2 regions of the Thalassospira sp. MIT121401 genome follow, and region 2 is predicted to be linked to the other one. Evidence: predicted binding sites of a transcription regulator. Region 2 holds the regulator's gene; the other holds the start of a gene.

Region 1 (15,191 bases), 590 kb from region 2:
TTGCGGATCTGCATTTTGTAAGCTCGTGTGCGTTATTCTATTTTTCGGGTTTGCAACCCGTCACGCAGTCTGAGCCAAAATCCATACCATGTGGTTAATGGATCACGTTTGTTGCAATGATTTTTTAACCGACCTGAAACCGGTCAAAACGCCAAAGTCCCTATTTCTGGCGGTTTTTCTTGTCGCGATACATTTCAAGATCGGCAACCGCCATCATTTCTTCGAAATTTTGGTTAATTGGTTCAAAGAAAACAGATGCCCCCGAACTGATTTCGGGTGTCTCGCGGATCGGTGCTTTGGCGTTGGGGATGCTGAGTTTGATATTCGCAAGCGCGTTGCGCACACGGGTGATGATGGTCGTAAGATCCCCCCGGTTCCGGACATAGCCAAGCACGGCAAATTCGTCACCGCCGACGCGACCGCAAATATCAACCTCGCGGATGCTGTCGGTGATGGCCTTGCCAACCGCACGAAGGGCGGCATCCCCGGCGGCATGGCCATAATCGTCGTTCCAGTGCTTCATATTGTCGAGATCAAAGAAAATGACCCCGATATGATGGTGATAGCGTTTGGCGATGCGGATTTTCTGATGGGCAAGCATTTCAAATCCGGCGCGGTTATTCAGCCCGGTCAGCGGATCTGTCATCGACATTTCGCGCATGACTTCGAACTGTTCATACAGGCGCAAGTCGGCCTCGATCAGATCGCGGAAAACATCAAGCAGTGTTTGAAGGGGCTCCTCATAGCTGGTTGGTTGGCGATCAAACACGCACAGGGTGCCAAAAACCTCACCATTCGGCCACAGAAGTGGTGTACCGAAATAGGAGACATAACCGTCATCAGTCAGTTCGGGATTGTCGGCCCATTCTGATTTTCCGCGGGCGTCGGGTTCATAAAAGGGCGTTTTTTCCTGAATGACGCGTCGGCAGTAAATGTTGGAATCAAGTGGTTCCGCCTTGCCGGAAATGTCGCGATGCGGATTTTCCGCATTCTGGCTGGTTACAGCCGCCCGGTATCCTTGGTCCTTGTTATATTCGACAACATAACCGGATGTCGCACCAAGAAGCCGTGTCATCACATCGACAACGCGTTGCCATTTCGCAAGCGAGGCCTGTATGGCCTCATCCTGTGAGATCCATTCAAGTTTATGGTGGGTCGCCATTCTAACCGCCTTCGTGTCTTTCTGCCTGACCATTGAAACCGATAAGCGGTTCTGTCCCGGGCCTTTGATTTTTATATTTGTCCCGCGCGCGGCGAGCACAAGCTGTCTTTTCCATCATTTACGCCCAAAAGCCCGCCGGGCCGCAGGACCAGAATGGCGGCAAGCAACCCGAATACCGCGACATCGCGATAGGCGCCGCCGAAATATCCGGACCAGTATGCCTCTGTCAGGCCGATGACAAATCCGCCCAACCAGGCCCCGCGCATCTGCCCGATGCCACCAAGAATGGCCGCGACCAGTGCCTTGAACCCGAAAAGTGTACCGGAATGAAAGTTAATCACGCCATAACGCAACGCCATTACAGCGCCGGTAATGCCGCATAAAAATCCAGCCAGAACAAATGATTGCTGTTCGATGCGTTGCAACGATATGCCGCACAGACCCGCAGCAATGCGATCCTGGCTGATTGCGCGCCATTGGCGCCCGAACCGGGTATTTGCCATCATCCAGATCAGGACGCCACCAACCGCAACTGCCATGCCGATCGACAGAACGTCAAATCCAAGCATGCGCACAACGAACTGATCGCTGCGCAGGACCGGAAACGAATATTGCCACAGCGGCGGCAGATTGAAATTGCGGGCCGATATGACAAGCCGGACAAACTCCTGAATGAACAGGACACATCCAAGCGATGCCACGATCACGGCCCGGCCACCCGCGGCCTTGCGTCCGAGCGGCCCGAATACATTGCGCCAAGTCAGATGGCTAAGTCCGGAACCGACAAAGACCGCCATCGCGGTTGCCCCGATCACGATCAGAAAAAGGTTCCAGCCGGCAAGCGATGATAACAGCAAACCGCCAATCACCGTTGACAGGGCCGCCGTCATGACGATTTCGCCAAAGGCCAGATTGATCCGTCCGATCAACCCATAAATCAGCGTGAAAGACAGCGCGAGCAATCCGTAAATCGCCCCGCGCGACAGGCCATTGATACCAAGTTGAAGCCCATAGGCCAGATCGCGGGAAACTTCGGGGACATCGGGCGTCAGGCCGTGCTGATCAGGGTTTTCATACCGATCAAGCGCCTGCCTGCCGACACGATCAAGCCAGAACCGGTTCAGGATCGAAAGATGGGTCGGGGAAACCGGTCCGAACCGGCTGGTTTCGATCCCGATCAGGGTGGCGGGACTGTTGGGTTTGTCCGCATGTGAAAACAGACAGCTCATCTGATGGACCGGCAGGGACGATATTGCCGATGGTGACGGGCCTTTGTCGGGAACCGTACGGGCATTGTCCGGTATGATCTGATAGTGCAGGGTGATGCGCTTCTGATCGGTGATTTCGTCAAATCGGGTCAGAAGCCGGATTTTGGGTGCTTCGTCTTCAATACCGGGAAGGGCAATGCGGCAGATGTTGAATTGCCAGGGATCATCGGGCTGACAAGCGCCAAGGCCGATCGCCAGAAATGGCATCAGCAGCATGAAACGCCAGCATCTGAAAGCCCGGAACCGATGATACACGCAATTCCCCGGCAGAGTTCGTGATGACATATCCTGCTTGATTTTCAGGTTTTTACAAGAAAACGATGCCATCTCTTGCCGGATTGTTGCCCCTTTTTCTTGCGATCAGGATCAACAGGTTCCAGACTTGCGCCAAACAGATTGATGATTTGATAAAAGGAGACGCCCGCATGGCAGACGTGATCGACTATACGATCCATGGCGAAGAAATGCAGTTGGTCGAAATCGAACTCGATCCGGGCGAGGGTGTCCGGGCCGAAGCCGGTGCCATGATGTATATGGGCGATGGCATTGCCATGCAGACCGGGACGGGCGGGGGCCTGTTTTCAGGGTTCAAGCGCATGCTGACCGGCGAAGGATTCTTTATCACAAGCTTTGTCCATGAAGGATCGGGCAAGGGGCATGTTGCCTTTGCCGCCCCCTATCCGGGTAAGGTGGTGGCACTTGATCTGGCGGAACTTGGTGGTGAAATCATCTGTCAGAAGGATGCGTTCCTGTGTGCTGCGGCCGGGATCGATATTGATATCGCCTTTTCCAAAAAGATCGGTGCGGGCCTGTTTGGCGGTGAAGGTTTCATCCTTCAGCGCCTCAGCGGTGATGGCATGGCCTTCATGCATGCCGGGGGCACGATCATCCGCAAGGATTTGCAAGCAGGCCAGACCTTGCGCGTGGATACCGGGGCGCTGGTCGCAATGACGCCATCCATTGATTATTCGATCAAATTTGTTGGCGGTTTTACCAATGCACTGTTTGGCGGCGAGGGGCTGTTTGTCACGACCCTTGAAGGTCCTGGTACGGTCTGGCTGCAAAGTTTGCCATTCTCGCGGCTGGCAGACCGCATTGCCGCGGCCCTGCCGCAGGATCGCAACAAGGGCTAAGACGGGCTTGCCGGCATCAAGATGGATCTGTCGTGCCCGCATGTTTTGACGGGCGCGACAGATTTATCGGGTTTGAATTTTTGCCAAACCGGTCAAAAGGTATTACCAATTTCGATCATCTCGGCGTAAGGTGTCAGCCCTTATCGCGTAATCCGGATCAGACCCCACATCATTCTGGTTCGGGTTGCGACCGCCACCCGGATTGAAAAGACCAAAGAGCAAAATCATGTCAGATCGCCAATACGAACGCATCGAAACCCCGGAAAGCCTGATCAGCGCCCTGCGCGAGATGCTGGGCGATCGGCTGTCAACTGCGCAGGCTGTGCTTGAACAGCATGGCAAGGATGAAAGCTGGCACGAGGCATCGCCACCCGATGCGGTGGTTTTTGCAACCTCGACCGAAGAAGTCGCTGAAGTCGTCAAGCTGTGTGTTGCCCACAATGTCCCGATTGTTCCGTTTGGTACGGGTTCATCGCTTGAAGGGCATGTTGCGGCATTGCGTGGCGGGATTTGCATTGATGTATCGCGGATGGACGCGATCCTTGAGGTCAATAACGAGGATCTTGATTGCCGTGTTCAGGCCGGTGTAACGCGCGAACAGCTTAATGATCATCTGCGCGATACCGGTCTGTTTTTCCCGATTGATCCGGGTGCGAATGCATCGATCGGCGGCATGACTGCAACCCGCGCATCGGGTACCAATGCGGTACGGTATGGCACCATGCGCGACAATGTGCTGAGCCTGACTGTGGTGACCCCGGAAGGCAAGATCATCAAAACCGCCAATCGTGCCCGCAAATCATCGGCCGGTTATGACCTGACCCGTCTGTTTGTCGGGTCCGAGGGCACGCTTGGTGTGATCACGGAAATCGGATTGAAGCTTTATGGCATCCCGGAAGCCATGTCGGCTGCTGTCTGTGCCTTCCCGACGGTCGAGGCCGCAGTTGATACCGTGATCCTGACCATCCAGGCCGGTATTCCGGTTGCCCGGATCGAATTCCTTGATGAATTGCAGGTCCGCGCGGTCAACAACTATTCCAAGCTGGACCACAAAGAAGCCCCGACCCTGTTCTTTGAATTCCATGGCACCGAAGCCGGTGTGAAGGAACAGGCCGAGTTTGTTCAGTCCGTGGCCGAAGAATACGGTGCCGAGGAATTCCAGTGGGCAACCCGCCAGGAAGATCGCAACAAGCTGTGGGCCGCACGCCACAAGGCCTATTACGCGTCGCTTCAGCTTGAACCGGGCAAGGCCGGCATGCCGACCGATGTGTGTGTGCCGATTTCAAAACTGGCCGAAGCCATCACCGAAACCCGTGCCGATTGCGATGCCAGCCCGCTGACCTGCACCATCATCGGTCATGTCGGCGATGGCAACTTCCACACACTGATCCTGCTCGATCCCGAAGATCCGGCACAGATGGAAGAAGCCAACCGCCTGCACAAACGCATGGTGGAACGTGCCCTGAAGCTTGGCGGTACCTGTACGGGTGAACATGGCATCGGTTATGGCAAGCTCGACTTCATGGTTGCCGAACATGGCGAAGATACGATCGCCATGATGCGCGCCATCAAAGCGGCCATTGATCCCAAAGGTCTGATGAATCCGGGCAAGCTGATCCCCGGGCTTTGATATCATCATACAATTTGGAAATTTGATGCAAAACGGGGCCCTTGGGCCCCGTTTTTCGTCAGAAGCGGAATGACAGTGAAATCGATCCAAACTGATCGGCACCGCTTTGGGCGGTGAATTCCGGGGTGCGATAGACATGTGTGTAGGTCAGGCGCGCCTGGCCGATGATCATCGCAAAACCGATCTGAAGGTCCCCGACCAGCGGTTCCTTGTCGACCGACGCACTGTCGGCAAAGGTATTGCCATCAAGGGTGATGTCGCGCACCACATAGCGGCCGGCAAAGCCCGCGAAAAGATATCCGCTGACCGGGAAGCCTTCTGTATCCGGGACAAAGAAGTCCGAACCGGGCAGGCTTGGGCGAATGCGGGGCGGGCCGTAATCGGCAGGCAGGTCAAAGCCCATGCGGAACATAGTCCCGATTTCGGCATTGGTGAACGCATTGCCAAGGGTCACCGCCCCGTGCGGTGTGGCATCAAACTCGATGCCTGAAACATCGGCTTCAAACCAGCTGCGATATTTCCGTTCATAGGTCAGGCCAATGATCGGTTCATTCTTGATCTGGTTGTCCCAGCCTTCCGGGCGTGGGCTGTCGATCAGTTTATGCACGAAATCCTGCGTTTTGTCGGCAAGGGATGCCGGGCCCACAACGCCAAGTGTCAGTTCAAGCGTATCGATGCGCGAATAGTTGCTTTCGCCATCATCGGATTTCAGTCCGGTATCAGACAGAAGCCCCGCCGTCCCGTACAGCATCCCGGCCCAGGGGCGATCATCGGGCTGGTGTTCGGCGATGGTTATGTCGTCGGGGGTATACATGGTCTGGCCCAGCGAATAGCTGGTGCGAATGCGGCCTTCGGATGCGAAAAACGGGACCTGTTTGGCAACGTTCAAAAAGGCCGCGGGCGCACTGTCTTCCGGGGAGACAAAGGCCAGTCGCACACCGTTGGTGTAATGCTGATCACTGTTGGTCGGTGTGAAAAGGTCGTTTTCAACCGAAAGCGACACACCCCATTTTTCATCCGGCGTACGCGTTGATTGCGGCCCGTCTGCCGTATTGGTCTGGGCATGCAGGGTTCCCATCCCGGCGACTAAGGCAATCAGTGACGCTGAAAGTACGACAAGATGACGAACTGCCGGGGCCTGATACATAATGAATTATCTCATGAACGCAGATGGTTGCAGGGAAACATGTGAAGTTCGGATATTAATTGGTCCTGACCCTATGACCACAGAATTTGGACAATTTGTGGCGGGTTTGTAAGTGCTGTCTGGATGCGGGGCCCGATTACAGAAAACCGGGCAATCTATTGTAACCGTGAAACAATACGATGCCATGATTGTTCCCGCAATGATGTGATCTGTTTATCACAATTTCGGCTTTGGGCACAAAAACGCCGCCAGTGCGGCGGCGTTTGGAGGATGGTCTGGTTTGTTGAGCTGGTTACGGCACCTGTCGACGCAGACGTGCGACATCGGCGTGACTGGCGTCAATGATCCCGCGATAGGCGTGCCAGCTTGAATAGCCAAGCAACGGCATCATGATCGCCAGTCCGAACATGAAGACAACCATGCCACAGGCGGCAAGAATGGCAATCACCGCAGCCCAGCCGATCAGAACTTTCCAGTTTTTGCGAAACGCATTCACACTGATGATGACAGCGGTAATCACATCAACATCGCGATCAACCAGAAGCGGGATCGAGACCACCGAAATGGCAAAAACAATGATCGCCAGCGCACCGCCAAGGATGGAGCCGGTAATCAGGAATGTAATCGCATCGCGCGAAAAGAATGTTTCCCAAATCAGGGCATCAAGTGACGGCATGGTTCCGTTGTAAAACAGCGCGAACAGCAACATCGCAATCCGCGTCCATGCCAGGAAGAACAGCATCAGCACAACACCGATCGCCCCGATCTGGCCGGGGTTGCGGCGAAAACCGTTCAGGCTGTGCCAGATGGTGACATTTTCGCCCATCTCAAGGCGGCGGCTGGTTTCGTAAAGGCCCACGGCGACAAGCGGTGCCAAAAGCATGAAGCCCGCAGCCAGCGGCAAGGTCAGATAAGGCTGTCCGGTTCGAAAGATGCTCAGGATCACGAGCCACCCAGCCAGGACGCAAAGCGCACCATAGGTCAGGCCAATCGCCGGTGTCTGTTTGAAGTCCCGCCAGCCGGCCTGAAGCCATTTGCCGGACTGGTCGGTTGTGATGGTCCGGATCGTAATACCGTGCAGTCCGTTGTCGACCGTGTTTTCTGGCGTTTGAATTGTTGTATCGGTCATTTTCATCCTCCCTGTCGCGGAAAAGCGCGATGATCTTTCGATTTGAATGAAAGTCAGGATTGAATTTATTGTTTTCTAAAATGTATCATTTTAATCGACGATTTCCAGTATCCAGTTGATTTTAAACTATGTATTTGGCTCGAAAGGTGTGTCAAAACTGGAATTTATGGTTTGGTTACGGTCTGTTCGATGCTTGTTTTTATTTGTTAAAAATTTTGCGATTTCTGCGCGATGCTTGACCCGTGTCCGGGGGCTGCTCACATGTTATGGGCCGGGGCGATAAGGCGGTGGAAAAATGCTTCCCGCAAGATCGCACACCATGTCGTGTAATGAATACAACATTCTCTCGCCATTTTCTGTTGCGACAGATGTCACGAGCCCTATGATTTTGGACTGAAAATCAAACCATTGAGGGTCACGGCCAAACGGCAGTGTGACCTTGCGAGCGAGCGGAGCCTGACTGTTGAAAAAGATCCTTGCCGTAATCGGTGCGTTAGTAGTGGTGCTTGTAGCCGCATTGCTGATCATTCCGTCCCTGATTGACTGGAATGGCTACAAGGCACAGATCACCCAGGCCGTCCGGGATGCGACGGGCAGGGAGCTTGTTCTGACGGGCGACCTGTCGATGTCGCTGATCCCTTCGCCGTCGCTTTCGGCAAGTCAGGTGACCTTGGGCAATTTGCCCGGCGCACAGGATGCCGACATGGTTTCGATTGAAGAGGCGCGGGTTTCGGTTGCCCTGATGCCGCTGCTTACCGGCAATATCCAGGTTACTGAAGTCAGCCTGATTGATCCGGTCATCGCAATCGAAACATTTGATAACGGTACGAACAATCTGGTCTTTGATCCGGCAGCCGCGCCGCGTTCCGGACCGGATGCAGGCACGATAACAGTTCCGCAAACTGAACCCCAGACCCCGGCAGCCAACGAGGAAAATAGCGGCAGTGCCACAACCGGGACTGACGAAACCGCATCCGGCAGTGATTTCGCAAGCACGATCAAGATCGATCGTCTTGAAATCGAAAATGCCACCATCATTTACCGCACCCCGGGTTCGGTCGAACGTATCGAGGGTCTGACGGTTGGTGTGTCGGCCGACAGTCTGAATGGTCCGCTCGAAGGGGAAGGGTACGTTTTCTATCGCGGTATCCCGCTGACATTTGGCTTTAATGTCGGTCAGATCAGTCAGGTTGCGCCGTTCCCGATCAGCCTGAAAGTCGGCATCGACAAGGTTGACGGTGGTGTCACCGTTGCCGGGCGCGTCGATCTTTCAACCGACAGTCCCGGCTTTGATGGTCAGATTGACGGTGATTTCAAGGACCTTCGCGAGGCGGCCCTGCGTATTGCCGGTGATGGTGCGGAAATCCCCGATATTGCGGCAAAGCCGCTTGATCTTGGTGGTCACATCACCGCGAATGCAAAGTCGGTCACGTTAAATGATCTGTCGATCCGCTTTGGCGAGACCCGTGGTTCGGGCGCCATTGCCATTGATCAGGAACCCAGCATGCGTGCCGATGTCGCATTGCGGTTCAACCAGCTTGACCTTGATAGCATTCTGGTTCTTGCCGATATGGGTGACGGGGCCGGGGCAGCTTCGGGTTCGTCACCGACAGATACCGCAACTTCGGGCAATGACGGTGCAACCGATGGCGGCGCGCAATCCATCCCGTCGCAAAGTTCGGTTAAAAAGGGCGACAGTGCAAATGCACCGATTATTCCGGCTGATCTGACAGCCGCGATCGATTTTGAAGTCGAGACCCTTATTTACAATCAGACCCCGGTTCACAATGCGCGGGTCAATGCCGCGATTGCCAACAGCAAGGTCACCCTGAACGAGGTTTCAGCGGGCCTTCCGGGCGGGACCGACTTTGCCGTATTCGGCAGCATTTCCGGCGAAAAGCCCAAACTGTCTGCGGCGCTGAGCTATGAAATGGCATCGGAAAATATCCGGGCGGTGATCCGTTGGCTGGGTGTTGATGTTGACGGTGTTCGTGCAGACAGGCTGCGCCGGTTTTCGCTGACTGGCGGGATCAAGGGAACGCCCGATCAGTTGAACATTTCCGATCTTGATCTTCGGATTGATGATACCGCCATTCGTGGTGCGGTTGTTGCCAATCTTGGCGGGTCGGGGCTGCCGGCACTTGGTATCGGCTTGAAGCTCGACCGGATCAATCTTGATCAGTATGTCGCAACCGCCCAGACCGGTGGCGATGCATCCGCAACGACGTCGGGCAGCGCGGGCAATGGCACCGCAACCGGGACGTCCGCCGCCGGCGGGACTGCGAACGGTGCTTCAAACGCGACCGCGGCCAAGGAAGACATGGTCAAGGTCATCAAGGACGCATTGGCGCCGCTTGATGGGCTGGCGGCAAATTACCGGCTGGCTGCCGATGAAATCATTTCGTCGGGTGTTGCGGTGCGCGGCATCATGATTGATGGCAGCATCAAGGGGCGCGATATCACCCTTGGCAATTTTGCCGTTTCAGATGCCGCAGGGCTGAGTGCATCGGCAAAGGGTACCTTTAATGGCAGTGCCGACATCCCGGCTTTTGAAAATCTGTCTGTCCGGGTAACCGCAAAGACACTGGAACCGCTTGTCAAGCTTACGGGCATTACGCTTCCGGCACCGGCAAGCAGCTATAAAAGCATTCAGGCAAATCTTGGCCTGAATGGTCCGATTACCGGTCCGACCCTTAAGCTTGATGTGTCCAACCCGCTTATGCAGGTGGCGCTTGATGGTGTGGTGTCGCAGATGCTGGGTGCCAATCCGGGACTGGATGGCAAACTGGCGGTGCAGGCATCCAGTCTGAACCGCGCGCTTGATCTTGTTGCGCCCGCCTATACGCCATCAGGCAATCTTGGCCGACTGGCCGTTTCCAGCACGGTCAAGGGCAATGCGCAAAATGTTACGCTTGATGATCTGAAGCTTGTGCTTGGTGCGTTCGAAACCGCGGGTAAGGTGACCTTTGATGGCAGCCAGGCACAGCCGAAACTGACTGTCGCACTTTCTGGTGGCAAACTGGTCGTCGATCCGTTCGTGCCAGCCCAGAAGCGCGCGGGTCTTATGCCCGGTATTGGCAGTGGTCCGCGCAAGGCCGCGTTCAATCTGCCGGCAAGCATGACCGCAACAAGGGTTGATGCGCGTGATGGTACGCCGTGGGATGATACCGTCATTGACGTATCGGCATTGCGATCGATTGATGCCAATATCGCCATTGCGCTTGATCAGCTTGATTTCGATACCTACAGCCTTGTGAACCCGGATCTGAAGGCAACCCTGGTTCAGGGACTTCTGACGATCTCGAACTTCAAGGGACTGTTGGGGGATGGTGATCTTGGCATCAACGGGACGTTTGATGCACGCAACACGGATGTGCCGCAACTTGCCCTGAAGGGGGATCTTGATGGTGCGCGGATCGAAAGGCTGACGCCGATCAAGGTTGCCAATGATACGATTATTGGCGGTGCGAACCTTAAATTCGATGTTACGGCATCGGGCAATACGTCACGCCGTCTGGTTTCGGCCCTGAACGGCACGGCCAATCTGGTTTTGACCGAAGTCCGGTTCAGCAATGCGTCAAAACGGTCGAGTGATCCGAAGCTCAATATCGAAGCCCTGTTGCGTCAGGGGCCGCAGGCAATGGTCGTCGAAGGGGTTGGCAACAACGATCTGCTGCAATCGCTTGAAGGTGACATCACCATCACCAAGGGCATTGCCAAGACCACCCGTGTCGAAGCGCTTTCGCGTGTCGGGACGGCGGATGCCGATGCGACGCTTGATCTTCCGAAATGGGTGATGGATACGACCGCAGATTTCGATTTTTCCAAGAAGATCGAAGAACTGCCGCCGTTTAGCGTTTATGCCAAAGGCAAGATCGATGATCCGGTCATTACCGGACGCATGGACAAGGTTGCGGTCAAGGTTCTGGATAACATCCTTGATAAGGCACTTGGCGGAAGCAGCTCTGGTAACAGTGATACCGGATCAGGTGGCAATTCGCCCGAAGATGCGGCAAAGGGCCTTTTGAAAGGGCTTTTGAATCAGTTTGGTCGCTAGGCGTCCGGCATCGTGATGACACAGAAAACGGCCCTGTATTGCGGGGCCGTTTTTCGTTTGTCCTCAGACGGTTGTTCGTATGTTGTAATATAACGGCAAAAAAACCTTAACAAACGGGCTCGGCTTCGACATGATCCGCGCGTCGATTCCCTTTTGTGGTAACGGTTGATTATGTCGGTTAAAAAAACTGCTCTGGATAAGGACCTCAAGTGGCAAAAGCGCATGGATGCCGGGATGGGCGCAACTGCGTCGATCAGTGCAAAACTTGGTCTTGCCATTGTTTTCCTGCTTGCCTGTAGTGCGTTTGTCGCCTTTCACATGGGCGGACTGCCGCAAAGTGGCTTCCTGATCGCCGCTGCTGTGATCGGCGGTTACATGGCGCTCAATATCGGTGCCAATGATGTTGCCAACAATGTCGGTCCTGCAGTCGGCTCGAAAGCACTGACCATGGTTGGCGCGCTGTTGATTGCCGCCGTGTTCGAAGCCGCAGGTGCGATCATTGCCGGTGGCGACGTTGTCGGGACCATCAAGAACGGCATTATCGATCCAAACCAGATGCCTGATGCACAGACCTTTGTCTGGGCGATGATGGCGGCGCTTTTGGCTGCTGCCCTTTGGCTGAACCTGGCGACCTGGCTCGGGGCGCCGGTATCAACCACGCATTCGATCGTTGGCGGTGTGATGGGTGCCGGCATGGCTGCCGTCGGGCTTGGTGCTGTCAACTGGCCGACCATGGGCACCATTGCTGCCAGCTGGGTGATTTCCCCGGTTTTGGGTGGTCTGATTGCCGCGGGCTTCTTGGCCTTTATCAAATTCCGCATCATCTATACCGAAGACCGCGTTGCGGCCGCACGCAAATGGGTTCCGATCCTCGTGGGCGTGATGGTTTCGGCATTCTCGATGTATCTGATGATGAAGGGTGTGAAGAAAATCTGGAAGGCCGATACCCCGGTTGTGATTGCCATTGGTATCGCCGCATTCTTCATTACTGTCATTCCGGTTCGCAAGGCCGTGATTCGTGCATCGGCATCGATGACCGGACGGCGCAAGGAAATTGCATCGCTGTTCCGTATTCCGCTTGTTGTGTCGGCAGCTCTTTTGTCCTTTGCCCACGGTTCTAACGACGTTGCCAACGCGATTGGCCCGCTTGCAGCCATCGTATCGGGTGTGGATAGCGGTGAAATCGTGACCAAGGCCCCGATCCCGATCTGGGTTATGGTGATTGGTGCGCTTGGTATTTCGGCTGGTCTGATCCTGTTTGGTCCGAAACTGATCAAAACCGTTGGCTCCAAAATCACCAAACTTGATCCGATCCGTGCCTATACGGTTGCGCTTTCGGCGGCATTGACCGTGATTGTGGCCTCGGCACTCGGTCTTCCTGTCAGCTCGACCCACATTGCGGTCGGCGCGGTGTTTGGTGTCGGTTTCCTGCGTGAAAGCCTGTCGCATCGTCGTCGTCAGGTAGCACCGCCGATGCTGGTAGACGCGCCGGAAGGCGAACAGTCCGACGAACATCTCGAAGCATTGCGTCAGATTGATCCGAACGAAGCAGAACGGGCCGAGAAGAAACTGCGCAAGCGTCTTCTGGTGCGCCGTCGCTATGCGGTGACGATTGCAACGGCCTGGGTGGTGACGGTTCCGGCCGGTGCCTTCCTTGGGGCGCTGCTGTTCTTCACCATTCGCGGTATCATGCTGTAATTGCAATAAAAATAAAGTTTCGCGGCACGGCGTCCCACTTTCCCCGGGGCGACTTGCAGCGATCTGCAGCGGCGGTCAGGGTAACCTGGCCGCCGTTTTTCCTTGACCATACGGGGGGCTGGGCGTAAACAGCGCCCCAACCAAAGTTATCCGAACCCGGTCTTGATCGTCGCCCAGTAAGGTGGGCCGCGAGATTTGCTATGCGTGGGTTCACCTTTTTGAAGGACGAAAAGATGAAAGCGATCATTTTCGGCATTCTGGCAATGGCGGCGACTGTTGTTGCGTCGAACATTCTGGTCGAATACCCGCTTCCGGGCGTGTTGGCGGATTGGCTGACCTATGGCGCCTTTACCTATCCGGTAGCGTTTCTGGTAACCGATCTGACCAACCGTGCACGCGGTGCAGGGGCCGCACGTATTGTTGTGCTGGCGGGCTTTGCCCTGGCTGTTGTGTTGTCGCTGATCCTTGCTGACACGCGGATCGCCATCGCGTCCGGTACTGCTTTCCTGATTGCCCAGATGCTTGATGTCACCATCTTTGACAAACTGCGTCAGGCAACCTGGTGGAAAGCACCGCTCGTTTCATCTGGCATCGGTTCGGCTGTTGATACGGCATTGTTCTTTTCGATCGCCTTTGCCGGGACCGGTCTTCCGTGGGATACCTGGGCACTGGGTGATTTCACTGCCAAGGTGATCATGGCGCTGACTTGTCTTGCGCCGTTCCGTCTGTTGATGGCGGTGGTAACGCCGCGCCTGAATGCGGAACCGGCACAGGGCTGATATGACGCGCCAAGCCTTGTGGTTTTGAACGAAGGGGCGCATAAAACGCCCCTTCAATTGTTTGTCCAATCAACCGGAATAATCCCGATCCATGAAAGTCGATCTGTTCGATTTCGAATTGCCGCGCGAACGCATTGCCGAACATCCGGCAAATCCGCGTGATGCTGCACGCATGCTTGATCTGTCTGCTGGCGGAATGACCGACCGTATCGTGCGCGAACTGCCCGATATTTTGCGCCCGGGTGATTTGCTTATTTCCAATGATACCCGCGTGATCCCGGCGCGCCTGTTTGGCAAGCGCGGAGACGCCAAGGTCGAAGTGACCCTGCACAAGCAGGAAGGACTGGCCGAATGGGTGGCGTTTGCAAAGCCGGCCAAAAAGCTTCGGATCGGGGAAACCTTCAAGGTCAATGACGAATTCGAAGCCGAAGTGCTTGATAAGAAGGATGGCGGCGAGGTTACGCTGAAATTCAACCGTTCGGGTGCTGATCTGATTGCGGCACTTGAAAAATACGGTGTCATGCCGCTGCCGCCCTATATCCGTCGCGAAGCCGGCGGCAACGATCAGGACAAATCCGATTATCAGACGATCTTTGCCCAGAAAGACGGCGCGGTGGCAGCCCCGACAGCAGGGCTGCATTTTACCCCGGAACTTTTGGCCAATCTGGATGCGCGCGGGATCAATCGCCGCACCATAACCCTGCATGTCGGGGCGGGCACGTTCCTTCCGGTCAAGGTTGATGATACCGATGACCATAAAATGCATGCGGAATGGGGATCGATCAGCAAGGAAATCGCTGATCTGATCAACGAAACGCGCGCCAAAGGCGGGCGGGTTGTTGCGGTGGGTACGACGTCGCTGCGGCTGCTTGAAAGTGCGGCGCGCGAAGATGGTGTGGTTGAACCGTTCGAAGCGGAAACCGACATCTTTATCACGCCTGGTTACAAGTTCCGCGCGGTCGACATGCTTTTGACCAACTTCCATCTGCCGCGTTCGACCCTGTTCATGCTGGTTTCGGCCTTTGCCGGGTTTGAACGCATGAAGGCCGCCTATAATCACGCGATCGAAAACGAGTACCGTTTTTATTCTTATGGCGATTGCAGTCTGCTTGAATGCGCCAGTAAAATTGATGCACGGACATAAATTGTCATGACCGAATTTCGCTATGAATTGCTTGCCCAGGATGG
Region 2 (15,191 bases):
GCTATGGCGTCTTTCTTTTTCCGGCCGATACTCAGAACCTGATAAAGAATGATCGCAGCCAGAGTAGCCGTTCCAATCCCGCCAATCGCAAAACCACCGAACGTCACGGTAAAGTCGCCACCACCGAAAATCAGGGTAATACCAACCGTAAACAGGTTGCGCGGATCAGAAAAATCAACCTGGTTATCAACCCACAAACGGACCATTGCCGCGGCAATCAATCCGAACACAGCCACGCCAAGCCCGCCCAGAACCGGTGCCGGAATTGTGTGCAGCAATGCCCCGAATTTCGGAGAGAACCCAAGCAAAATGGCAATCACCGCTGCAATGACGAAAATCAGGGTCGAGAAAACGCGTGTGACCGCCATGACACCCATATTTTCAACATAGGTGGTCACCCCCGTGCCACCACCCGAACCTGCCAGCATGGTCGCCAAGCCGTCGCCAACAAAACCGCGGCCGATATAACGATCCATATTCTGTTTGGTCATGCCGCCGATCGCCTTGATATGACCAAGGTTTTCAGCCACCAGAATGAAGGCCACCGGTGCGATCATGACCATGGCGGAACTTTCAAAACGCGGTGCAACGAAATCCGGCATGCCAAACCAGGCGGCGTGCGCAAGACCAGAGAAATCAACACCCGGCATCAGTCCCAGACCATTCCCCAGAACAAGAACTAGACCATAACCCGCCAAAATACCGACCAGAATCGAAACACGGCGCAACGCAACAGGTGCATAGACAGAAACAGCAGCAACCGACAACAAGGTCAGAAGCGCCACCAGCATGTGCATATTGTCACCTGTGATGCCGCTGATCCCCACCGGCGCAAGGTTCAGGCCAATGGCCGCACCGACGGCACCCGTCACCGCAGGCGGCATCAGTTTTTCAACCCAGCCCGTCCCGGTTGCCATAACAACCAGACCGATGGCGACATAAAGCGCCCCGGCTGCAATGATACCACCAAGCGCGCCCCCGATATCGGGGTTCGGACCGGTCCCCGCATATCCCGTCGCAGCAATGACAACCGCGATAAACGCAAAGGACGAGCCCAGATAACTTGGCACCCGACCGGCAGTACAGATGAAGAAAATCAGGGTTCCGATACCGGAAAACAGAATGGCCAGATTGGGATCAAACCCCATCAGAAGCGGGCCAAGAATTGTGGCACCAGACATGGCAACAAGATGCTGCAATCCCATCGGGAACATCTCACCCCACGGCAGACGTTCATCAGGCATGACTGTTGAAGACCGGGTCAAAGACCAGGAAGGAAAATATCGCATTTGTTTCCTTAAGCTGAGATCGTTGATCGCACAAAAGCGCGCTGCCGGGACGGCAATATGCACACGGGGTATTACCCGCCTGCCGCCAAAAAGCAAGACATCAGCAACAGGTTATCAGTCATTTTCGTGGAAATGATCGTAGATCTTTCGCGCCAGGGCGGCACTGATGCCCTCGACTGCCTCAAGATCCGAAAGCCCGGCATCGGCAACCCCCCGGGCTGATCCGAAATGATGCAAAAGCGCCTTTTTGCGCGCACCACCAACACCCGGAACCGAATCCAGAACACTTTTGCCGATCTGCTTGGCCCGTTTTGCCCGGTGGGTTCCGATCGCCCAACGGTGCGCTTCGTCGCGCAGGCGCTGGATGAAATAAAGAACCGGGTCTTTCATATCAAGACGCACCGGTGCCTTGCCCGGGATGTGAAGAACTTCCTTACCGGCATTTCGATCAACACCCTTGGCGACACCAACCAGCATCACATCTTCGATGCCAAGATCTTCAAGGACCTCGCGCGCAACGCCAAGCTGCCCCAAACCACCGTCAATCAGACACAGGTCCGGCCAGGTGCCATTTTCACGATCCGGATCTTCTTTTTGGGCGCGTGCAAACCGACGGGTCAGAACTTCCCGCATCATGGCAAAGTCGTCACCCGGTGCGATGTCGCCCTTGATGTTGAATTTGCGATAGGCGTTTTTCATAAAGCCTTCCGGTCCGGCCACAATCATCCCGCCCACCATGTTGGTCCCCTGGGTGTGGGAGTTATCGTAAACCTCGATCCGTTCGGGCGTGCTTTCCAGATCAAGCTTGTCAGCAAGGTCTTCAAGCAGCTTGCGCTGTGTTGCGCTTTCGGCAAGACGCCGCCCCAGCGCATCCTTGGCATTTGTCAGGGCATGCTCGACCAGTTTGCGTTTGCCGCCCCGTTTGGGCACCAGCAACTCGATCTTGCGGTTGTTATTGATGCCCAGTGCATTTTCGACCAGTTCCTGACCTTCGATCTCGTGAGACAGGAAAATCTGTTTGGGCGCGGGCTTATCGGCATAGAACTGCCCGACAAAGGCCGACAGGATTTCGGGAATTTCCGCAGACTGTTCATGGCGCGGAAAATAGGACCGGTTGCCATAGTTTGATCCAGACCGGAAAAAGAACACCTGCACACAGCTTTGTCCGCCTTCCTGATGCAGGGCGATGACGTCGGCTTCCTCGACGCCTTCAAGATTGATGTCCTGATGCGATCTGATCTGGCTTAATGCACGGATGCGGTCGCGATACATCGCGGCCTGTTCGAATTCCATGCGCTCGGACGCGGCCATCATATCAGCTTCAAGCTGCTTGAGGATTTTCTGGCTGCGGCCGGTCAGGAAGTCACGGCAGATATCAACAAGCCCGTCATATTCCGGCTTGGATATGCGGTCCACACAGGGCGCTGCACACCGTTTGATTTGATACAGCAAACACGGGCGCGACCGGTTCGAGAAAACCGCATCGGTACAGGATCGCAACAGGAATGCGCGCTGCAAATGGTTGATCGTATTGTTCACCGCCCAGGCAGACGCAAAAGGCCCAAAACAACTGCCATCCTTGGCGCGTGCCCCGCGATGTTTGACGATGCGCGGGTAATCATGATCTTCGGTGATCAGGATATAGGGAAAGCTTTTGTCATCCCGCAGAAGAATGTTGTAACGCGGCTTGAGCTTCTTGATCAGGTTGGATTCAAGAAGAAGGGCTTCGGCCTCGGTATGGGTGGTGATGATTTCCATCCGGACCGTCTGGGCGACCATACGGGCAATCCGGATCGGCAATTGCATGATGCGGGTATAGGCCACCACACGCTTTTTAAGGTTCTTGGCCTTGCCGACATAAAGAACCCGATCCTTGTCATCGAGCATCCGGTAAACGCCCGGTGCACCCGGCATGGTTTTCAGGGCGTATTTGATTGCCTCGACACCACGCGCGGCCCCGCCCCGGTTCTCGTCACCTTCAAGGGACAAACCGATTTCCCGCCCCGGGGCATCTTCCCCGTTCGGGTTTTCGGAGGGGGCATCAGGTTTCATAAAGGCACTCCGCAATCAGACAAATACATCCAAAGTTGTGACGGCCGTCACAATCTGGCCGGGCTTTGGAACATAGCCGAAAAGATTAACATCGCAACACCGCGTCAGGGAATCGTGGCGGAAAAAAGATGTCCACCAAGACTGTGGATAACTATGTGGGTAATAGGGGGGCTTCTTCCTGCACCCGTTGAGAGTCTTAACTTTCTGTGAAGTGCCCAAATATTGGGCAAAACAGTTAAGTTATTGATTTATATACCAAAAATAACTGTCAACATGAAATCATTCGGTAATACAGCCGTAAAAATCGAATATTTTCCTTTGATTCCATCTCGCCAAATGCTTGTGCATAAGGACTGCTGCGATTCGCCCTAAGGGAATCACAGAGTCCCTTGGCCCGCCGGTTTGAAAAAGTAAATTTTTTAACGAAATCGGGCGTAAATCAACGCGCGATATTGTGCCGTTCGATTTCGACCCCGACCGCCGAGACGTCTTCAAAAACGTCGAGCTTTTCAACCCGGACGATCACCTTGCGCACGCGCGGATCAGCAAGGCACATATCCGCAAGTTTTTCCCCAAGGGTTTCCACAAGGTTCACATGACCATCCTGGCAGATGCGTCGGGTCCCAACCACAAGATCCTCGTAGCTCAGGACCGTGGTGATATCGTCATTCTGAACCCCGTCCCCTTCGAGGACTGCCAGATCAAGGTTGATCCGGACCCTTTGCGGGGCTTCCTTTTCATGGTCATAAACTCCGATCGAGGTATGAATGACCATATCGCGCACAAAGACACGGCGCAGGCTGCCGGCCCGGTCTGCATGAGGCAGATCGGCAAAAGGCAATGTCGTAATTTTGGCATCCTGTTTCAGGCCTGCGGTCATAGTCGGGTCTTCCTTGTGCTGCTTTTGGGTATGGGCGCCTTGTGCTGCCCTCCCCGTCCGGCCGATGTCAGACCATCATGCCTGACATCATTCGATTGGCTTGTCATTATTGCCACTGGGCGCCCAATCAAGGTGCTGCCCGCCGTCAAGGGCTAACATTTGCCCGGTGATGGCAGGCGCGGCAAGGAAAAATCGAACCGCGTCGCAAATCTCTTGCGGGTTTGTCCCGACTTTAAGCGGGGTTTTCTCGCACTGCTGATCGAAAATGTCCTGTGTTTGTCGGCTACTAGGCAAAGCCGGCCCCGGCCCGATCGCATTAACACGAATTTTCGGCGCCAATGCCAGTGCAAGGGTCTGGGTCAAGGTCCACAACCCGGCCTTTGACAATGTATAGGTCACGAAATGCGGGTTCAGATTCCAGACCCGCTGATCGATAATATTGACGATCAGGCCTTTGACATCGTCGGGCAGGCGTTTGGCGAATTCCTGTGACAGAACAAACGGCGCCCGCAGATTGGCCTCCATATGAAGGTCCCAGCTTTCGCGGGTGGCCGATTGAATGTCATCATACTCAAATGTCGACGCATTATTGATCAGAACCGCAATCGGCCCCAAGGCCGCCTGTGCTTCGCGCACAATCCGGTGGGTGTCTTCTTCGCTGGCGAGATCGGCGGAAATCACACAGGCGCGTCGGCCAAATGCACGGATTTCCTCGGCCAGGCTTTCGGCATCCTTGCGCGAATGATGACAGTGAAGTGCGACGTCATAGCCATTTCGCGCCAGATCAAGCGACAGGGCCCGACCGATGCGTTTAGCTGCACCTGTAATCAAAACGGTTTTGGGCACCTGTGCAGTCATTTTCTGCGGATCCCTTTATGCGTCTGTCAATTCAACCAAGCCGGTTTTCAGGCTGCTACAAGTTGGAAGACATAGACAAAATAGGCAATCACAAATGCACTTCCGGTAATGCGCGAAATTTTGCGAAACGCATAGGCAACAGCAAGCAACCCGACGGTTACCGCCAGCATGATCCACAAATCGGAATTCAAAATCTGTTCCGGCACCGGAATTGGCGCAATAAGCGACACCCCGCCAATAATCACCAGAAGGTTCAAAAGGTTCGAACCCAGCACGTTGCCAAGTGCAACATCTGAATGACCACGGAATGCTGCGACCACAGATGCCGCAAGTTCGGGCAATGACGTTCCGAACGCAACGAGCGTCAATCCGATAACGGCCTCGGAAACACCGAACTGCCGGGCAACGGCAACGCCACCGTCAACAAGCCATTCCGCCCCGAACATCAGTGCGACAATCCCGATCAGGGTCGCCACAAGCGGCTTGGCCCAGCCTTTGGGCACCTCGCCGACTTCATCAACTTCTTCTTCATGCAGATGGCTGGCTTCGCTGGGCATGTTTTTGTCATGCTTGTAGGTGAAATACCAGATAGCCGCCAACACACACAGCATCAAGGCCCCGGCCCACCGGTCAATCGCCCCGAACATGCAAAGTGCGATGAACAAAACGGTGCCCAGCAGCATGGTCCCGCCATCGCGAACAACCGTGATGCGTCCTGCCGCAACCGGTTTAAGCACCGCAACCGCACCGAGGATCAGCAGGATATTGGCAATATTGGATCCGACCACATTGCCCATCGCAATATCGGCCGTTCCTTTGAGCGATGCGTTCAATGACACGACAAATTCCGGCGCCGATGTCCCGGCCGCAACGATCGTCAAACCGACAATGACTTTTGACACCCCAAGCAAAAGAGCCAATCCAACGGCACCACGCACGATAAATTCGCCACCAGCCGTCAACAGGACAAGACCGGCGATAATCTGAAGATAGGGGATAAGCTGTTCCAAGACGCGTTTGCTCTTATTGGGTGTCAATTATATGGACCTGATCAGGCCCGCGGAACATGGCATCTGGCACCGGGATTGGCAAGTCATCAGGGCATGACAATTTTCACAGCACACAATTGAATTCCCCGCCCGGCGCATTAGGTCAAACCAACAAGACAAGCCTTGAAACAGATCAAACCGGTACGGGTTAATTGCGTTGGCATCGTCAAATTTCCACAGGACGATACCGTTCAATTCCGCTATCCTGATCATCTCGTTGTTTTCAAATATTTATCTGCTTTGCCGGATCGATTCTGACCATGCATCACAGCGTTCTGTTCGAGCTGTTCCTGATCCTTGCTGCGGCTGTGGTTGCAGTACCCATCGCGCATCGTTTGCGCGCCAATTCGATTATCGGTTTTCTGATCGGCGGATTTTGCATCGGGCCATTCGGGTTTGGACTGATTACCGAACGCGAAGACATTTCCACAGTTGCCGAACTGGGGGTTGTCTTTCTGCTGTTCATGATCGGGCTTGAACTGTCGCGCGAACGATTGCGCGTCATTGGCGGGCGGTTTGCCGCACTCGGCCTGTTGCAGATCCTGGTTTCAATGGCTGCGATCATGGGCGTTCTGGCGCTACTTGATCTGCCATTGGCAGCATCCCTTGTTATTGCCGGTGCGCTTGCCCTGTCATCAACCGCGATCATCCTGAAACAGTTGTCCGATGACCGACAGCTCAATACCCGTTTCGGGCGGGCCGCCCTTGCAATCCTTCTGGTCCAGGACGTGGCGGTTGGTCCGTTCCTGATCATGGTTCAGGCGGCGGGCAATGCCGGCACCGAAACCAGCCCGTGGATCAGTATTCTTCTTGGCTTCGGTTCTGTCGCCCTGCTTCTGGTCGCAGGACGATATCTTTTGCCGCATCTGTTTCGGTATATCGCGTCGCTTAAAAACCCGGAACTGTTTGCGATTGGCACCCTGTTCGTTGTTCTTGCCGCCAGCACCCTGACCGAGGTTTCCGGACTTTCGATGGCACTTGGCGCGTTCATTGCCGGTGTAATGCTGGCCGAAACCGAATTCCGTCATCAGATCGAAGCCGATATCGCGCCATTCCGTGGCGTTTTCCTGTCGCTGTTCTTTATGTCGGTCGGGATGTCGGTCAATGCCAATGTTGTCTATGAACAGTTTGGCAGTGTGCTGCTGTGGCTGATTGCATTGCTTGTCATCAAGACGGCCGTTCTGTTTGTCTTGTCCTTGGCGATCCGGTTCGAACGGGGTTCGGCCCTTCGTGTTGCGATGAGCCTGGCAGCAGGCGGTGAATTTGCATTCGTCATGTTTGCACTGGCGGCCCAGAATGGTGCAATTCCGCGCGATCTTGCTGCGATGCTGATCCCGGTGGTTGCCTTGTCGATGGCATTAACACCGACCCTAATCAATCTTGGCCACCGGATCGAGGAAAAGCTGCATCCCAAGGAAGACGACCAGCTTGGCCCGATCTCGGATGAAACCGAAGGCATCCACCAGCATGTTCTGGTCATCGGCAGCGGGCGTGTTGGCCGGGTTCTGGCGCGTCTTTTGAAAACCCGCGATATTCCGTTCATTGTTCTCGACAGTGATGCCCAACAGGTTTCGCGCGGCCGTGCAGAGGGACTTCCCGTATTCTTTGCCGATGGATCGCGCCCGGAAACATTCCGCGCCGCCCACACCGATGAAGCGCGCATTGCGGTTGTTGCCATGGGTAACCCGCATGCAACCGAAAAGACCGTTGCGCTTCTACGTCAGCATTATCCGCATCTCAAGATCTTTGCCCGCGCCCAGGACATCACCCATATTGGCCCGCTATCGCGCAGCGGGGCCGATGCGGCAATTCCCGAAGTACTGGAAACCGGCCTTCGGCTTTCGGATCATGTGCTGTCGGCCTGTGACGTGCCACAAGAAGACATTGATGCCGAAATCGCCAAGTTCCGGCGCGCCGACATGCTGTTGATGAACGAACTGGCGCCAAGGACCCAGCGTAAAAAAGCCCCGGAACCGGCACAAACAGCACCGGCATCAGACGTCGCACCAGCGACAACACCATCTGCGGCATCTGCGTCCCCGGCGACCGCGAAAACAACAAAGGCATCCGGCACGGCTGCGCAAACCGCAAAACCCAAACCGACGGCAAAGAAACCTGCGTCGCGTGCCACGCCAAAGAAAACAACCGCGCGCAAGGTTGCGACAAAACCCGCCGCAACCAAAACAACGTCGGGCAAAACAACGTCGGGCAAAACCACACCGGCCAAAAAAGCAGCGCCCCGCAAACCGGCGACAAAGACAGCGTCATCAGACAAACTGGCTACATCCCGGTCAGGCCGCACCACACGCGGCAAAACTAAAGACAGCTAAATGCAAAACCCCCGCTGCCTGTGGCAACGGGGGTTTTGTTTGATCTGATTGTCAGGATTTTTCCGACGAGCCATCCAACCAGCCAGCCAGCAGCCCGGCCTTGTGGCCGGATCAATCAGGCCGCAGTTTCCGAGTCCAGCGCATAGCCGGCCGCCCGAACCGTCCGGATGATGTCGCGGGTACCTTTGACATCATTCAGGGCCTTGCGCAGGCGGCGGATATGCACATCAACTGTACGGGTTTCGACATAAATGTTCGGTCCCCAAACAGCATTCAAAAGCTGCTCGCGGGAGAAAACACGCCCCGGATGTTCAAGGAAGTAGCGCAGAAGACGAAATTCGGTCGGACCAAGGTGGATGGCCTTGCCATTGCGGCTGACGCGATGGGCGGCAAGATCCATTTCGATATCGGAATAGACCAACTGCCCTTGTGGTTGCGCCGGACCGGATCGGCGCAGAAGTGCGCGAATACGTGCCAGCAATTCGCCAATCGCGAACGGTTTGGTGACATAGTCATCAGCACCGGTATCAAGCCCGCGAATGCGATCCCCTTCTTCGCCGCGCGCAGTCACCATGATGACCGGCAAATCCCGGCTTTCGGGCTTGCGGCGGATCTGACGGCAAACCTCAATCCCCGACATGACCGGCAACATCCAGTCCAGAAGGACAAGATCAACATGCGTTTCAGCAAGAATTTTCAACGCTTCGTCACCGTCACCGGCTTCGACAACCTGCATCCCCTCACGTTCGAGGTTGTAGCGCAACATGGTTACGATTGCAGCTTCGTCCTCGACGATAAGAACCGTTGGGTCCATCTTCCTATGCTCCAGTGTCACTCATTCGGTTCGACAACAGCAAAGTTCGCTGCATCATTTTTTGGCCGGTCGATTGCCGGCAGGTCTTCGCCCTTGATCCGGTAATAGATCGTTTCGGCGATGTTGGTGGCATGATCGCCAATACGTTCGATGTTCTTGGCGATGAACAGCATGTGGGTCGATGCCGTAATGTTGCGCGGATCTTCCATCATGTAGGTCAGCAATTCGCGGAACAGCGAATTGTACATGTCATCGACTTCCTGATCGCGCGCCCAGACGCGTTCCGCCTTTTCGGCGTCACCTTCGATATAGGCGTCGAGAACATCCTTGATGATTTCCTGGGCCAGCTTGCCCATGTTCGGGATCACCTGAACCGGACGGATCGGCGGGATCTGGTTCAGGACCTGGGCACGTTTGGCAATGTTCTTGGCCAAATCACCAATACGCTCAAGATCATTGGACAGCTTAAGCGCCGTCACGACCTGACGCAGGTCATCAGCCATCGGCTGGCGCAGGGCCAGAAGACGGACCGCAAAGTCCTGCACTTCCTGTTCAAGAACATCGATACGATGGTCTGAAAGAATGACTTTTTCAGCCAGTTCCGAGTCACGCTTTACAATAGAGCGGATCGCAGAGATCAGCTGACTTTCTGCAAGCCCGCCCATCTGCGAGATGATGTTGTTCAGACGGGTCAGTTCCTCGTCGAACGAACTCACGATATGTGTTTTGTCGTCAGCCATTTATGCGTTCTCCTCGTATCGCTTAACCAAAGCGACCGGTAATGTAACCCTTGGTGCGGTCGTCTTTCGGGTTGGTGAAGATCTGATCGGTTTCACCAACTTCTACCAGCTTGCCAAGGTGGAAAAATGCGGTCCGCTGCGATACACGCGCAGCCTGCTGCATGGAGTGCGTCACGATCACGATCGTGTAGTTCGAACGCAGTTCGTCAATCAGCTCTTCGACCTTTGCCGTTGCGATCGGATCAAGTGCCGAGCACGGCTCGTCCATCAAAATGACTTCCGGACTGACCGCGACCGCACGTGCGATGCAAAGACGCTGCTGCTGACCACCCGAAAGACCGGTAGCGGGCGATTGCAGGCGATCTTTTACTTCCTTGAGAAGACCGGCACGCTCAAGCGAGGTCATGACAATTTCATCAAGTTCGTCACGCGAATTGACCAGCCCATGAATACGCGGGCCATAGGCCACGTTGTCATAGATCGATTTCGGGAACGGGTTCGGTTTCTGGAACACCATCCCGATACGCGCGCGCAACTGAACAACGTCGATCCGCTTGTCATAGATATCGCGGCCATCAAGGGTCACCTTGCCATTGATGGTCACACCATCAATCGTGTCATTCATGCGGTTCATGCACCGCAGGAAGGTCGACTTGCCACAACCCGACGGGCCGATCAAAGCGGTAACCTGACGTTCGACGATATCCAGATTGACATCGAACAGCGCCTGGTTGTCGCTATAGAAAAGATTAAGGTCACGTGCCGTCATTTTCGGGCTTGCGACCGACGGCTCTGCCGTCATTGCGCTCTGGGATACAGCAGCCATTTTACCACTTCCGTTCAAATTTTTTGCGCAGATACACAGCCAGTCCATTCATCAGGATCAGGAAGGCCAGCAACACCATAATCGCTGCCGAGGTTTTCTCGACAAAGGCACGTTCCGGGCTGTCTGCCCAAAGATAGATCTGGACCGGCAGAACCGTTGCCGGATCAAGTGCACCACCCGGGATATCAACGATGAAGGCAACCATGCCGATCATCAAAAGCGGTGCCGTTTCACCAAGTGCCTGTGCCATCCCAATGATCGTCCCGGTCAGAATGCCCGGCATCGCCAGCGGCAGCACATGGTGGGTTACGGTCTGAACCGGCGAGGCACCAAGACCAAGGGCCGCCTGGCGGATTGACGGCGGAACCGCCTTGATCGCTGCACGCGACGCAATGATGATGGTCGGCAAGGTCATGAGTGCGAGCGTCAAGCCACCGACAACCGGGGCCGAACGCGGCAGATGCATGACATTGAGATAGACCTCCAGACCAAGCAGACCGAACACAATCGACGGCACAGCAGCAAGGTTGTTGATATTGACTTCGACAATTGTCGTGAACCGGTTCTTCGGTGCGAATTCCTCAAGATAGACCGCCGCAAGAACCCCGATCGGGAAGGACAGGGCCAAGGTCACAAGCAGGGTATAGAATGACCCGACAGCCGCCCCCCAGATACCGGCAAGTTCCGGCTCGCGGGAGTCACCACTGGTAAAGAAGCGGGCATGGAACTGCTTTTCGACCGCACCGTCTTCGACCAGCGCATTGTACCATCCGATTTCCTGGTCATTGAGACGACGGCTGCTTTCATCAACTTCGGCATCGATATAGCCTTTGTTGAGCATGTCGAAATCATCACCGGAAATCAGCCAGATCTTGCGAGTCTGCCCGATCAGGTTCGGGTTTTCCATAACCCGTTCACGCAGATCATAGGACGCACCACCTGACACGATGCCATACAGATCACGGCGATCGCGGCGGCTGGTTACTTCGGGGAACCGTTCACGCAGGGACTGCTTGATCAGGCCGTCAAAGTTGGCCTTGCCGATAACGGCCGGATCACCCGTCCTGTCCGGATCGATTTCCGCCGGATCAAAGTGAACTTCAAGCTGAATGTAGGTCTGGAAGAATGCGCTATAGCCTTTGGAGACAATAGAGAAGCCCAGAACAAACAAGGCCAGAAGCGCAACACCGATCGCGCTTAGTCCATAGATTTTAAAACGACGCTCAGCTGCGTAACGCTTTTTGATGTTACGTGCGATCTTCGGGCTGTCCCAGTCTACGGGCTTGTGCATTTTGTCCGAAATCACCTTTGCTGCGGCTCTGTCTTCCATAAGGGATGCCATATCAGTCATATTTCTCGCGATACTTCTGAACTACCTTAAGGGCAAATACGTTCAAGCCCAAGGTGACAAGGAAAAGAACCAGCCCCAACGCAAAGGCTGAGAGGGTTTTTGCACTGTCAAATTCCTGGTCGCCGACCAGAAGAGTAACAATCTGCACAGTCACAGTCGTCACGGCCTGAAGCGGGTTGACCGTCATGTTGGCAGCAAGACCTGCGGCCATCACCACAATCATCGTTTCACCAATTGCGCGCGACACAGCCAGAAGAACCGCACCGACAATCCCGGGCAAAGCCGCCGGGAAAATCACGTGGCGGATGGTTTCGGATTTGGTTGCGCCCAAACCATACGACCCGTCACGCAGCGATTTGGGCACCTGTGACATCACATCATCCGAAAGCGACGATACGAACGGGATGATCATGACCCCCATGACAAGCCCCGCCGCCAGCGCGCTTTCCGAACTGACATCAAGACCAAGGATCGCACCATTGTTACGCAGGAACGGCGCAACCGTAAGGGCTGCGAAAAAGCCGTAAACAACGGTCGGCACACCAGCCAGAATTTCCAGTGCCGGTTTGGCAACCGCACGGAATTTCGGGGATGCGTATTCCCCCATATAAATGGCCGAGAACAAACCGACCGGAACTGCAACACACATTGCAATCACGGTAATCAGAAGCGTACCGACAAACAGCGGAATGGCACCGAATGCGCCTTCGGATGCGACCTGGTCGGCGCGAATGGCCGTCTGCGGGCTCCATTCCAGACCGAACAGGAATTCAAGCGGGTTGATCTTGCTAAAGAAGTGCAGTGCTTCAAACAGAAGCGAAAACACAATTCCGACCGTCGACAGGATTGCAATCGCCGAACAGGCAATCATCACCCAGCGCGAAATGCGTTCGACATTGTTACGTGCGCGCAGTTCCGGCGAAATTTTGCGATAGGAAAGCGAAACCCCGATAACCGCACCACACAGCATCACGACAATCAGTGCTGCGTTGGCAATCGATTGCAAATTCGCAAGACGGCGACCGGCATCGACAACTTCGGGTGAAACAGTCAGATGCTGACCATTCCCCGCCGCAATCAACGAAATGCTGTTGAGTGCGAGCGACAGCTGACCGCTGTCTGATGTGATTTCTGCAGGCAGATCGGCAATGATCATCGCTTCGATGACCGATCCCTGGAACGTGTGCCAGACGAACAGCAACAGCAAAGCAGGAAGGCCGCACCACAGGGCAACATATGTCCCGTAATGAGCCGGAAGAGAATGAAGATTGCTGTAGCGTCCACCCGAAAGGGCAACGGCCCGCTGGCGCCCGAAATAGAAGGACAATGCACAAAGTGCAGCAACCGCGAGCAACAGGAAAGACAGGGACATTACGTTAAATCCGTTTGCCAGGTGAGCCTGTAGTAATCAGATGAGAGGCCAATAGGACAAAAACAATAAATTAATCAAGCCTGGAAACAAAGAAACCGATGGCAGCATTAGCCGCCATCGGTTGAAAGATCGCGTTACATGCTCAGCGGCGAAAGGTTCATCGCAGCGTTGCGTACAGCTTCACGCTCGGCGGCATCCATCGGGATCAGACCGCGGTCAGCAAGGTAACCTTCGTCACCGAATGCTTTGTCAGAGGTGAATTCTGCGAGGTATTCTTTCATACCCGGGATGGTGCCGACGTGTGCGTTCTTTACGTAGAAGTAAAGCGAACGCGAAACCGGATAGTCACCAGCCGAGATGGCTTCGAAGGTCGGCGAAACGCCTTCGATTTTCGAACCCTGAAGCTTGTCGCCATTCTGGTCGAGGAAGGAGAAACCGAAGATGCCAAGCGCATCGTGGTTTGCTTCAAGCTTCTGAACGATCAGGTTGTCGTTCTCACCAGCTTCAACATAGGCACCGTCTTCACGAACGCCGGCGCAAACTGCTTTGTGCTGGTCTTTGTTGCTGTCTTTCAGAGCAGCAATCGCCGGGAAGGCATCGCAAGCTTCTTCGAGTACCAGCTCGGTGAAGGCATCACGGGTACCGGAGGTCGGCGGCGGGCCGAGAACTTCGATTTTAACGTCCGGCAGGCTCGGATCGATTTCCGACCAGGTGCTGTAGAAGTTGTCTACAAGCGACTTGCCGTCTTTGGACGGAACGGTTTTGGCAAGCGCCAGGAAGATCTGTTCTTTGGTCAGATCGATTTCAGGTGCTTCGTTCGAGTTCGACAGAACGATACCGTCGTAACCGACTTTAACTTCGGTAACTTCGGAGATGCCGTTCTTTGCACAAGTTTCAACTTCGGACTTCTTGATGCGACGCGAAGCGTTGGTGATGTCCGGGTGCTGTTCGCCAACACCTGCACAGAACAGCTTCAAACCACCGCCAGAACCGGTCGATTCAATAACCGGGGTTTTGAACGAGGTGGTTTTACCGAATTCTTCTGCAACTGCGGTTGCAAACGGGAAAACGGTGGACGAACCAACGATACGAATCTGGTCACGTGCCTGGGCAGCGCCAGCAAAGGCAACGCTCATCAGCGCCGCAACAGCAAGAGTCTTCTTCATGGTATATTCCCCAATGGTTGTTCCACTTCGGAACGGTGCAACGATCTGCGAGGCGGACTCTAACGCTGGGTGCTTACGGTATTGTGTCGCTTTTGTTAACGTTATGTGACAACGTATCAGAGCAGTAAAAACGCCGTGATTTATCGATAAATATCAATGATATAAAAGAATCACGGCCCGGCAGAAATCACGTCAAATCCGACCGGTTTTCTGCCTTGGCGGGCCAATTGGCGACACACTGTAACAAAAACTGTCACATTTGATGGTTCCAGCTGATCGGGCAAAGATGCGGCCACACGGTTCAGGAATAATCCCGGCGCCCTCTTTACATGACAGGCAATCCACGCAACTGTGCATCAGGGACAGCAAAACGCCACCCGCACGACCGGGCGGCATCATCAGGAGAACGACATGAGCAACGCATCGATCGACGAGATTCAGGAACTGATCCAGAAACTGTCAGG

Evidence for each region. The regulator PhoB, encoded in region 2, activates phosphate uptake and scavenging genes when phosphate is short. The targets are predictions, from matches to a motif close to TNTCATAAAACTGTCA.
Region 1: a site for PhoB is predicted at 11,610-11,625, ahead of SIB88_RS06915 (inorganic phosphate transporter). Genes of this name have one in related genera too.

Annotation. Positions count from the first base shown of each region.
Region 1 is NZ_CP138926.1:1,531,458-1,546,648, forward strand. Features, by position in the region: gene SIB88_RS06875 (GNAT family N-acetyltransferase) at 1-14, opposite strand, end outside; gene SIB88_RS06880 (diguanylate cyclase) at 161-1,162, opposite strand; gene SIB88_RS06885 (branched-chain amino acid ABC transporter permease) at 1,234-2,646, opposite strand; gene SIB88_RS06890 (TIGR00266 family protein) at 2,856-3,563, shown strand; gene SIB88_RS06895 (FAD-linked oxidase C-terminal domain-containing protein) at 3,790-5,193, shown strand; gene SIB88_RS06900 (lipid A deacylase LpxR family protein) at 5,252-6,340, opposite strand; gene SIB88_RS06905 (DUF2189 domain-containing protein) at 6,633-7,469, opposite strand; gene SIB88_RS06910 (AsmA family protein) at 7,933-11,526, shown strand; gene SIB88_RS06915 (inorganic phosphate transporter) at 11,698-13,224, shown strand; gene SIB88_RS06920 (VUT family protein) at 13,458-14,003, shown strand; gene queA (tRNA preQ1(34) S-adenosylmethionine ribosyltransferase-isomerase QueA) at 14,095-15,147, shown strand; gene tgt (tRNA guanosine(34) transglycosylase Tgt) at 15,154-15,191, shown strand, end outside.
Region 2 is NZ_CP138926.1:936,556-951,746, reverse strand. Features, by position in the region: gene SIB88_RS04220 (uracil-xanthine permease family protein) at 1-1,244, opposite strand, end outside; gene uvrC (excinuclease ABC subunit UvrC) at 1,404-3,341, opposite strand; gene folB (dihydroneopterin aldolase) at 3,781-4,221, opposite strand; gene SIB88_RS04205 (SDR family oxidoreductase) at 4,309-5,079, opposite strand; gene SIB88_RS04200 (calcium/sodium antiporter) at 5,127-6,089, opposite strand; gene SIB88_RS04195 (cation:proton antiporter) at 6,389-8,458, shown strand; gene phoB (phosphate regulon transcriptional regulator PhoB) at 8,574-9,272, opposite strand; gene phoU (phosphate signaling complex protein PhoU) at 9,290-10,012, opposite strand; gene pstB (phosphate ABC transporter ATP-binding protein PstB) at 10,035-10,838, opposite strand; gene pstA (phosphate ABC transporter permease PstA) at 10,840-12,129, opposite strand; gene pstC (phosphate ABC transporter permease subunit PstC) at 12,182-13,561, opposite strand; gene SIB88_RS04165 (PstS family phosphate ABC transporter substrate-binding protein) at 13,696-14,727, opposite strand; gene SIB88_RS04160 (hypothetical protein) at 15,139-15,191, shown strand, end outside.